2 regions of the Paracoccus aurantius genome follow, and region 1 is predicted to be linked to the other one. Evidence: riboswitches for the same ligand, from Rfam matches in the RefSeq annotation. Region 1 holds a riboswitch; the other holds the start of a gene.
What was found. Region 1 has a riboswitch for cobalamin ahead of RGQ15_RS11725 (DUF1636 domain-containing protein). Riboswitches for the same ligand answer to the same signal wherever they lie in the genome.
Positions count from the first base shown of each region.

Region 1 (5,577 bases):
GTTCGGCGGCATTCTCGCATGGCCGCTCGTCGCGGCAAGATCCCTTCATGAGCATGTCGCCGCTGTGGCAGGCCCGCTGGCTGCGGGTGACCTTGCGCGATCCCGCAAGGCGGTCGCCATGATCGTCGGGCGAGATCCCGAGCGCCTCGATGAGGCGGGCGTTGCCAGGGCAGGGCTCGAGAGCCTGGCCGAGAACTGCTCGGACGGTGTCATTGCGCCGCTTTTCTGGGGGCTGATCGGAGGGGTGCCGGGCATTGCCATCTACAAGGCGGTCAATACGATGGATTCGATGATTGGCCACCGCACGCCGCGCCACGAAACATTCGGCAAGGTCGCGGCCCGGCTGGACGATGTGATGAACCTTGTTCCGGCACGGCTCACGGGTGTGCTTTTCGCGATTGCGTCATGGGATTGCTGTGCGGCGTTGCGGGTGATGTGGCGGGATGCCAGACACCATCGGTCGCCAAATGCGGGCTGGCCGGAAGCAGCCATGGCAGGTGCTCTGGGCGTTCGGCTTTCGGGCCCTAGGATCTATGGCGATCGCGTCGCCCATGAGCCTTGGCTGAACGGGTCCGCGCCAAACCCCACGGCCAGGGATTTTGGGCAGGGGCTTTCCCTTTACCGGCGTGTCGTCATGCTGGCAGGGGCCCTGCTTTTGCTTTGCGCCTTGTTCTGAGCTTTGGCCCGGGGCTATCGGGCCAGGGCGAGAAGGCCGGGAACATCAAGATGCAATTCGAGATGTCGGGCCAGCCCGTCAAGCACCCCATCGACCGCCGCGTCATAACCCCTGTGCGAAGCGATGCCGAACCCCGCCAGATAAGCATGACGAAAGCCATCCTCGCAAAAGAGCCCATGCAGATAGGTGCCCTCGACAAGCCCGTCTGGACTGATCGCGCCATCAGGCTGGGCTTCGATCCGGGCAAAGGGGCGACGACAGTCGGGGCCTGCACTTCTGCCGACATGGATTTCGTATCCGTGGCAAGGGGTCCCGGTGGGGACATGAACCGCGCGCACTTGGGTCAGGCGCTTGTCCGGCGTCATCACGGTCGAAACATCAAGCATGCCAAGACCGGGCGTGACCCCGGGCTTTCCCTCGATGCCATCGGGGTCCGCGACCTCGCGGCCAAGCATCTGATAGCCGCCGCAGATACCCAGAATACGCCCCCCTCTGCGTCGATGGGCGACAAGGTCGATATCCCACCCCTGTTCGCGCAAGAAGGCAAGATCACCGCGGGTGGACTTGGTTCCGGGGATGATCACCAGATCCGCATCACCGGGGATGGCCTTGCCGGGTTGCAGCATGGTCAGGCGGATGCCGGGTTCCTGACCGAGCGGATCGAGGTCATCGAAATTCGCGATACGTGAAAGGCAAAGGCAGACCACGTGCAATCCGCTGGCCTGTCTCGGAGGACGAATATCCAAGGCGTCCTCGGCCGGCAGGCGCCATGCATCCCCGAACCAGGGGCAGACCCCGAAGCCGCGCCAGCCGGTTGTCCGGGCGATCAATGCATAACCATCGTCGAACAGGCTCGGGTCGCCGCGGAAACGGTTGATGAGAAAGCCTTCGATCTGGCTCGAGTCGCGAGGATCGAGAACGGTCTTTGTGCCGACCATCTGGGCGATGACGCCGCCTCGGTCGATATCGCCGACGAGCACGACGGGCAGGTCGGCTGCGCACGCGAAACCCATGTTGGCGATGTCGTTCCTGCGCAGGTTCACTTCGGCCGGGCTTCCGGCGCCTTCGACGATCACCAGATCATGCGCGGTGCGAAGGCGGTCGAAGCTTTCAAGCACGTGGTCAAGCAATCGCGGCTTCAGCGTAGCGTAGTCCTTTGCCCTGACCGTGGTCAGCCGCTTGCCCTGCACGATGACCTGCGCCCCGACATCCGTTTCGGGCTTCAGCAGAACCGGGTTCATGTCGGTATGGGGCGCGAGCCCGCAGGCCATTGCCTGCAATGCCTGCGCCCGTCCGATTTCGCCGCCATCCGAAGTCACGGCGGCATTGTTTGACATGTTCTGGGGTTTGAACGGCGCAACCGAGATCCCGCGCAGACGCGCGGCCCGACACAGACCCGCAACCAGAAGCGATTTCCCGACATTGCTGCCGGTGCCCTGAAGCATCAATGCGCGGCCCATGGGTCAGGCCATCTCGTTTCGCTGCGATGACATCAAAACTCGACACCGATCTGGGCCTTGATGCCGGCGCGGAACGGATGCTTGACCAAGGTCATCTCGGTCACGAGATCGGCGATCTCGATCAGTTCTGGCTTGGCATTCCGGCCGGTCAGGCAGACATGCGTCATTTCCGGTTTTTCGTTGACCAGAAAGTCGATCACCTCGTGAAGGTCGAGGTAATCGTAGCGCAGCGCGATGTTGATTTCGTCGAGAAGCACGAAACGGATCTCGGGGTCTAGGATCTGTTCCTTCGCGATCCGCCAGCCATTCCGGGCGGCGGCGATGTCGCGATCGCGGTCCTGTGTTTCCCAGGTGAAGCCTTCGCCCGAAACGAAAAATCGGCATTCGGTCGGGAAGCGGTCGCGCAGGAAGCTTTTTTCCCCGGTGTCGCGATCGCCCTTGATGAATTGCACCACCGCGCAGGGCATGCCATGGGCAATGCAGCGCATGACCATCCCGAATCCCGACGAGGACTTGCCCTTTCCCGGTCCGGTATGGACGATGACCAGGCCCTTTTCGCCGGTCTTGGTCTTCATCATCTCGTCACGGGCAGCCTTGATGCGCTGCATCTTGTGCTTGTGGCGAAGGGTCGAGTCTTCCATGGCAGGTCCTTGGCGCTTGACAGTCTTGGTCCGAGCGGACCATACCAGCCGGGTTGGTGCCTGTGCAAACAGGTGAAAAGGGAATGCGCGAGACCAAGGTCCAGAGCGCAGCCGCCCCCGCGACCGTAAACGGAGAGGGCGCCCAATGTCACTGGCCGCGTGCGGTTCGGGAAGGCAGGGCAACCGCAGGAGCAGGGCTCCGAGATCCGCAAGCCGGGAGACCTGCCAGCAGAACGCGAGAAACCGGACGGGGTGTTCTGGTGGGGATAGGCGGCCTTTGCGGGCCGCATGATCGCCATTGTCCCCGTTCCCTGATTTGCCGGGCGAGGCGGATGACAAAGAACAACGCGCCAGTCGAGCTACTGGTCTGTACGAAATGCCGCCGCGCCGACGAAGTCGGCGGCGAGGAACGTCCCGGCAGCATTCTTTATCGACGCCTTTCCGAAAGCGGTATCGAAGCAGTCAAGATCACCCCCGTCGAATGCCTGTCGAACTGCAATCGCGGCTGCACGATCGCGTTGCGAGGACCGGGCCGCTGGACCTATATCTACGGCAATCTCGACGAGGGCGTCGATCTTGACATGATCCGCGAAGGAACGCGGAAATATCTCGTGACGCCTGATGGGCTGGTTGCCTGGCGCGACCGCCCGGAGCATTTCCGCAAGAACTGTATTGCCCGCATACCGCCCATGGAGACCGCCTGATGGCCAATCTTGAGAAACTTCCCGTTACCGTGATCACCGGCTTTCTCGGTTCGGGAAAGACGACGCTGATCTCTCATCTGATGCGTAATCCCGGCGGCAAGCGGCTTGCCGTGATCGTCAACGAATTTGGCGAGGTCGGTGTCGATGGCGAGATCCTGAGGCAATGCGCGATCCCGGAATGCCCGGTCGAGAACATCGTCGAACTGGCGAATGGCTGTATCTGCTGCACCGTGGCGGATGATTTCATCCCCACGATCGAGGCGCTGATGGCTCTTGAGCCACGCCCGGATCACATCCTGATCGAAACCTCGGGTCTGGCCTTGCCGAAACCGCTCCTGAAAGCATTCGACTGGCCGGCGATCCGTTCGCGCATCACCGTGGACGGGGTGATCGCGCTTGCCGACGCTGAAGCGGTCGCGGCGGGGCGTTTCGCGCCGGATGTCGCTGCGGTCGATCGCCAGAGACTGGCCGATGAAAGCCTGGATCATGAAACACCGCTTTCGGAGGTCTTCGAGGATCAGATTTCCTGCGCGGATATCGTCTTGCTGACCAAGTCAGACCTCGCGGGGCCCGACGGTGTGGAAAAAGCCAAGGCCGTGATCCATGCCGAGGCGCCCCGGCCTCTGCCCGTGCTCGAGGTGGCCGAAGGCGCGGTCGACCCGCGCGTCATTCTTGGGCTTGGGGCCGCGGCCGAGGATGATCTGGCGTCGCGCCCTTCGCATCACGACGGCGCGGCGGATCACGAGCATGATGATTTCGAAAGCGTCGTGATCGACTTTCCAGAAATCGACAACCCGGAAAGGCTTGTCGCCCGGATCGAGGAGCTGGCGATCTCGCAGAATATCCTGCGGGTGAAAGGCTATGCCGCGGTGAAGGGCAAGCCCATGAGGCTTCTGGTCCAGGCCGTGGGTGCGCGGGTTCGCCACCAGTTCGACCGTGCCTGGATGCCGGGAGAGGAGCGCCGCAGCCGACTCGTGGTGATCGCCGAGCATGACGATGTCGACGAAGAGGCGATCCGCGCGGCTCTGGTGCCCAGCGAAGTGGCTGCCGAATAGGGCAAGTTCACTATGCATGTCGTCTTTCGCGAAAGCCATGGTCTGGAGGAAACCGAGACGCCGACGGATCTCGGGCAAAGCCCGGCCGAACTGGTGGTGCTGTCCTTCTCGGACAGCGACCTTGGGGCTTTCGCGGCTGGCTGGCATGACGCCCGCCTGTCTGACGATCCACTGCCAAGACTGCGGCTGGCCAATCTGGCCAGTCTCAAGCATCCTCTCTCGGTCGATACTTATGTCGAGCAGACACTGTCAGGTGCGCGAGCCATTCTCGTGCGGCTGATCGGCGGCGTTTCCTACTGGTCGTATGGTCTGCAGCAGGTCGCAACACTGGCCCGGGAAAATGGGATTGCCCTGGCCGTTCTGCCCGTGGACGGTCAGGCCGATCCCCGCCTGGACGAGATATCTTCCTTGCCCGCTCAGCAATTGCGGCGCTTGACGCGCCTTTGCGACATGGGCGGCGCGAAGGCGGCACGTGCGGCGCTGGGTGAACTGGCCGCCGCTGCGGGGCTTGGGGTTTTCGGCCTTGCCGAGACCGAAGCCTTGCCGGAATGGGGCATATGGACACCTGAAGAGGGGGTCTTGAATGGCGCGGCTATGGGGCAGGGGGATGCCCATCCGTTGGCGATGGTCGTGTTTTATCGCTCTTACCTGGTCTCGGCAGATCTCGCTCCGATCCACGAGCTTTTCCGGGCCTTGCGGGATCGCGGCTTTCGCGTCCTTGGCCTTTTCGCAAATTCGCTCAAATCCGCGACGGCCAAGGGCTGGATCGCCGATCAACTGACACATCTTGGCCCGACCGTGATCGTCAATGCCACTGCCTTCTCGGGCGCGGACGAGTCCGGGGTTTCCCCTCTGGATGCGGCAGGGGTTCCCGTGTTCCAGGTTGCGCTTGCGACATCGAACCGTCAGGCGTGGCAGGGTTCGACCCGTGGCCTTTCTCCGGCGGATCTCGCGATGCATGTCGTCCTGCCCGAAGTGGATGGCCGGATATTTGCCGGCGTCGCCTCGTTCAAGGAACCCACCGGACGGGACGCAGAGCTC
Region 1 covers NZ_JAVQLW010000001.1:2,341,895-2,347,471, forward strand. The annotation lists gene cbiB (adenosylcobinamide-phosphate synthase CbiB) at 1-676, shown strand, start outside; gene RGQ15_RS11715 (cobyric acid synthase) at 691-2,136, opposite strand; gene cobO (cob(I)yrinic acid a,c-diamide adenosyltransferase) at 2,169-2,777, opposite strand; cobalamin riboswitch at 2,817-3,021, shown strand; gene RGQ15_RS11725 (DUF1636 domain-containing protein) at 3,110-3,481, shown strand; gene cobW (cobalamin biosynthesis protein CobW) at 3,481-4,536, shown strand; gene cobN (cobaltochelatase subunit CobN) at 4,549-5,577, shown strand, end outside.

Region 2 (5,577 bases), on a different contig from region 1:
TCACCGCCTGATCCAGCGAGATCGGCGCCGCGCCATCCTGCACATTGGGCGTTTCAGGCAGGCGCGCCTGTTCAAGCGTCCACGAGGTCTTGGCGATGTCGTCCAGCTTCTGGTCCGACATCGGAACGTTGACCCGCACCCCGTCGGGATAGCCGAAATTGTTGCCATTGGCCCATTGATTCACCTTGGCACCCCAGACGCCCGACCATGGCATGCCGGTGATGGCAAGAAAGACGATGAAGCCGCCGACGAACAGCCCCGTCACCGCGTGCAGGTCGCGCCAGAACACGCGACGTTGCGGCCTGCCCCGGACCGATAGGACGCCGCCCTTTTGCCCGCGCGGCCACCACAGGTAGATGCCGGTTCCGACCAGCAGGATGGACCACCCCGCTGCGATCTCGATGGCATAGCGCGCATAGGTGCCGAAATACTTGAGACTGTGCAGATAGCGGATCGTCCACATCAGCGTGCTGCGATCGGACAGCGCGCCAAGGACAAGGCCGCTATAGGGATCGACATAGACCGCCGACTTGCCATCGGCTGTCTTGACGGTGATCTCGGCCGAACTGTCGGGATGCGCGGGTGCGGTGTATTTCAAGGCTGACCCCGGCACGACCTGCAGCGCAGATGCGACCATGGCGGTCGGCGCGATGCGATCGGCCTGCTGGACGGCGACACGCTTCAGATCGGCATGATACCAGGCGTCGATTTCATCACGATAGATGTAGAGCGCGCCCGTGATCGAGAGCGAGATGAGAAAGGGCAGTACAAGCAGCCCGGCATAGAAATGCCAGCGCCACACGGCGCGGTAAAGATCGCTCGCGCCGGTCGCGGCGCGTGCGGGACGGCCAATGGCCGTATCCTGAAGTGACATATCGGTGCTCGCAAGCAGGCGGGCCGCAAACGGTCCCGCGAAACAAGGGGGGCGGCCCGTCATCGGGCCGAATGGATCTCAGGGCAGGTCAGTGACCGGAATGATCGTCATGGCCGCCATGGCCATGCGCAGCGGCCTTCGCGTCGGCGGGGCCGACGGGCAGTTCGATCTCGGTCGACCCGGCCTTCTCGAAGACCAGAGTGACCGGGACGCTCTCGTCCTCGGCAAAGGGCGTTTTCACCTGCAGGAACATCAGGTGATAGCCGCCCGGCTTCAGCTCCACCGTCTGACCGGCGGGGATCGCCAGCCCGTCGGGCAATTCGCGCATCTTCATCACGTGGCCCTGCATGGCCATTTCGTGGATCTGCACCTCGCCCGCGCGGTCCGAACTTGCCGAAATCAGACGATCGTCCTGGGTGCCGTTGTTGGCGATGGACAGGAAACCACCGGCGACCGGCGCATTGGGCAGCATGGCGCGGGTGAAGCCGTCCGAAATCGCCAGATCGCCCAGCACCTGCGCTTCGGCGGCGCCATGGGTATGGTCGGCAAGTGCCGTGACGGGCGCGGCGCAGATCAGCGCGGCAAGGAAGGCGGCAAAAGAAGTCTTCATCATGTGTCTGTTCCTGATCTGTAACAGGTCGTGACCGACGGATCGGTCGTTCGGCTGCAACTGGCCCGATTTCCGGGCCATATCAGGCAGTCGGCGGCCCCCGGGCCGATGGGGTCAGGATCTCCGCGCGCAGCAAGCGCTGCTCGGGAAGGGGCGCGAGATCGAGCGACCCCGCGTCGGCACGTTCGACCGGCATCGTCCCGACACCGACCAGCAAGGGCTGAGCATGCGACGACCAGTCGCAGGGCGATTTCGACTTCTTCGGAACCGGGCCGCCGTCCTGATCCTGTTCGGCGGCCGGAATGACGTTGCCCTGGTCGTCGATCACCATCGCGACCGGCTCATGCGCGCCGCACAGCACCATCATGAAGCTTTGCGGGGTCGGCCCGCTCGTGACCATGGTGCCCTGCGCAATCAGCGACAGCATGAGAAAGGGCACCACCAACAGGAACCCGACCGCCCGGCGGAATGCCGGAAGGGCAGGTGCATGTCCTGATACCTTGATCGCCAAGCCGGGCCCTATCATGATCCTCGCCCATCTTCTGCCAAAGGCGTGGCTTTCGCGCAAGTGCGCCGTGGCCGGGCGCATCACGCCTGTTGCATCACATCCAGGCGGCGCATATGACGACCCCGTCGGTTTCCGAAAGGAATTGAAAGGGAATCCGCCGGGGCCCATCCTTGCCCCGAACCGGAACTGCCCCCGCAACTGTAGGCGACGAGCAGGATGCGATACAGCCACTGTGGCCCCGCGGGCCATGGGAAGGCCGCATCCCGCGATGACTCGCCAGTCAGGAGACCTGCCGACGGATGTAACCAACGCGATCCGGGCGGGGCGTCCGGGGAGGTGCCGAATGTCGAAACCCTGCCGATCCGTCGGGGCGTTCTTCCGTTGCTGCGTGGCCTTGCGGGACGCGGCCTGCCCGTGGCCGTCTCCCCTGCCCTCCGGTCGTTTTCAGATCGGAGAACGAAGATGTTGACCAGGACCCTGCCCGCAGGGCTGCTGCTTGCAAGCGCCCTCACCCTTCCGGTCGGCGCACAGACCGCATGGCCCGTGACGCTTTCGAACTGCGGCGTCGATCTGTCTTTCGCCAAGGCGCCGGAAAGCGCCGTAACCGTGGGTCAGGCAGCGACCGAGATACTCTATTCTCTGGGTCTGGCCGATAAGGTCGCTGGCACCTCGGTCTGGTTCACCGAAGTCCTTCCGCAGTTCCAGATGGAGAATGCCGGGATCGAGCGCCTGGCCGACAATGACCCGAGCTTCGAAAGCGTTGCGGCCTTGCGCCCGGGGATCGTCACCGTGCAATACGAATGGCATGTAGGGCCCCAAGGCATCGTCGCCACGCGCGAGCAGTTCGCCGACCTGGGCATTCCCGTCTACACCCTGCCCTCGGATTGCACCGGCAAGGACAATACCAAGGGCTCGGACGGCACGCGATCGTCGATGTATTCGATGGACAGCATCTATCAGGGCGTCATTGAACTGGGCCGCATCTTCGACGTGGCTGACAAGGGCACCGCGCTGGTGAACGAACTGCGATCGCGCGAAGCGAAGGCGATCGAAAAGGCCAAGGCACTCGATCTCAAGGATGGCTCGGCGGTCTTCTGGTTCTCGTCAGCCGAGATGGACATCGACCCCTATGTCGCGGGTCGCAAGGGACCGCCCGGCTACATGATGCAGGCCCTGGGGATCAGGAACATCATCGAAAGCGACGAGGAATGGCCGGTCGTGAGCTGGGAAACCATTGCCCGCGCCAATCCTTCGGTCATCGTCCTGGCAAGGATGGACCGGCGCCGCTTCGAGGCCGACGATCATGAAAAAAAGATCGCCTTCCTGAAATCCGATCCGGTGACCAGCCAGATGGACGCGGTGAAGCATGATCGCCTCATCGTTCTGGACGCGCATGCCATGGACCCCTCGATCCGCAATATCGACGCGCTCGAGACCCTGGCCGAGGCGCTGCCGAAGCTCGACCTGAAATGAGCGAGGCGGCCATTCCCGGCACGGCGAGATTGCCACGCCGACCCGTTTTCCGCCTTGGCACAGGATTGGCCGTGCTTTTCCTCGCGGTTCTGGCCGGGGTGACCCTCGGAGAGACGCCGCTGCCGCTGTCGCAGGTGGGTCAGGTTCTGGCCCACAAGCTGTGGGGTGCGGCGCTGGCCGTCGATCCGATCGACGCCGGCATCATCTGGAACTATCGCATGCCGCGCACGCTGGTTGCCGCCGCATGCGGTGCGGGGCTCGCGCTGTCGGGGCTGGTCCTGCAATCGCTGGTGCGCAATGCGCTGGCCGATCCCTATCTGCTGGGCGTCTCGGCGGGGGCTTCGACCGGCGCGGTCGCGGTCACGATCATGGGGGTCGGCGCGGGGGCCATCGGCATCTCGGCCGGTGCCTTCGCGGGTGCGGCGCTGGCCTTCGCCATCGTCGCCGCCCTCGCCCGCGCGGCGGGCGGCGGGTCGGCGCAGCTTGTCCTCGCGGGGATCGCGGGGTCACAGCTGTTCAACGCGCTGACCAGCTTCTTCATCGCGAAATCGGCCAATGCCGAACAGGCCCGTGGGATCATGTTCTGGCTGCTCGGCAATCTTTCGGGGGTGCGCTGGCCGGATGTAACCCTTGCCGTCCCGATCGCGCTCGTGGGTTTTCTGGCCTGCATTCTCCATGTTCGCGCCATGGATGCCTTCAGCTTCGGGGCCAGTGCCGCCGCCGCCCTGGGCATTTCGGTGCGCCGGGTGATGGTCGTCCTGCTGGGCGCGGTCACCTTGATGACCGCGGTCATGGTCAGCCTTGTCGGCGCGATCGGCTTCGTCGGGCTGGTCGTTCCCCATGCGATGCGCTTTCTGGTCGGCGCGCGCCACGGCGCGCTGGTGCCTGCCTCGGCGCTGGCGGGGGCCATGTTCATGATCGCGGCGGACGTGGCTTCGCGCGTGCTGATCCCCGGACAGGTCGTCCCCATCGGGGTGGTCACGGCGCTGGTGGGGGCGCCCGCCTTCGCCGTCATCCTGATCCGGGGCCGGACATGAGGATCACGGCCACCCACCTGTCCTTTCACGCGCAAGGCCGCGCCATCGTTGACGGGGTCGATCTGGATATCGCCCCGGGCGAGACCTTCGGCCTGATCGGTCCGAACGGATCGGGCAAGTCGACGCTTCTGCGATTGCTGGCGGGGATCGAGCGTCGTGCCGAGGGCCGCGTCACGCTTGACGGCCAGCCACAGCGGGGCCTGTCACGGCGCGAAGTCGCCCGCCGCCTCGCCATGGTCGAACAGCAGGCCGAGACGTCAGAGACACTCAGCGCGCGGCAGGTCGTCGAACTGGGACGCACGCCCTGGCTTTCGGCGCTTGCACCTTTCGGGGAAAGGGACGCCGCCATCGTTGCGCAGGCCCTGCGCGCCGTCGGGATGGAGCACATGGCAGAACGATGCTGGTCCACCCTGTCCGGCGGCGAAAGGCAAAGGCTGCAGATCGCGCGCGCGCTTGCGCAGCGACCGCAGGTCCTGCTGCTCGACGAACCCACGAACCATCTGGACATCCATCACCAGCTTGCGCTGCTGCGACTGGTGGCCGAACTGCCGCTGACCGTGGTGATCGCCCTTCATGATCTCAACCAGGCGATGGGATGCGACCGGCTGGGGGTGATGGCTCAGGGGCGCCTGGTCGCCTGCGGCCCGCCGCCTCAGATCCTGACGCCCGAACTGCTGCGCGCGATCTTTCGCGTCGGCGCGACCACGCTCACCGACCCGCGGGACAACATGCAGGTCCTGCGCTTCCATTGCCTGGAGACAGATCCATGAAATCCCCGCTTCTGACGCTGATGCTGCTGGCCAGCCCCGCCCTTGCCGAGACCCATGACGTGCATATGCTCAATCGAGGCGAAACAGGCCCGATGGTCTATGAGCCTGCCTATCTGCATATCTCGCCCGGCGACACGGTGCGCTTCCATCCGACCCAGCCCAGCCATAATGCCGCAACGATCGAAGGCATGATCCCCGCCGGGGCCGAGCCCTTCAGATCGAAGATCAACGAGAGTTTCGAGGTCACCCTTGATCGGCCCGGCATCTACGGCATCAAATGTTCGCCGCATTTCGCGATGGGCATG
Region 2 covers NZ_JAVQLW010000005.1:138,686-144,262, reverse strand. The annotation lists gene RGQ15_RS20885 (PepSY-associated TM helix domain-containing protein) at 1-874, opposite strand, end outside; gene RGQ15_RS20880 (copper chaperone PCu(A)C) at 963-1,487, opposite strand; gene RGQ15_RS20875 (hypothetical protein) at 1,567-2,010, opposite strand; cobalamin riboswitch at 2,102-2,303, shown strand; gene RGQ15_RS20870 (ABC transporter substrate-binding protein) at 2,455-3,465, shown strand; gene RGQ15_RS20865 (FecCD family ABC transporter permease) at 3,462-4,502, shown strand; gene RGQ15_RS20860 (ABC transporter ATP-binding protein) at 4,499-5,272, shown strand; gene RGQ15_RS20855 (pseudoazurin) at 5,269-5,577, shown strand, end outside.
Region 2: another riboswitch for cobalamin. It lies ahead of RGQ15_RS20870 (ABC transporter substrate-binding protein); the one in region 1 lies ahead of RGQ15_RS11725 (DUF1636 domain-containing protein).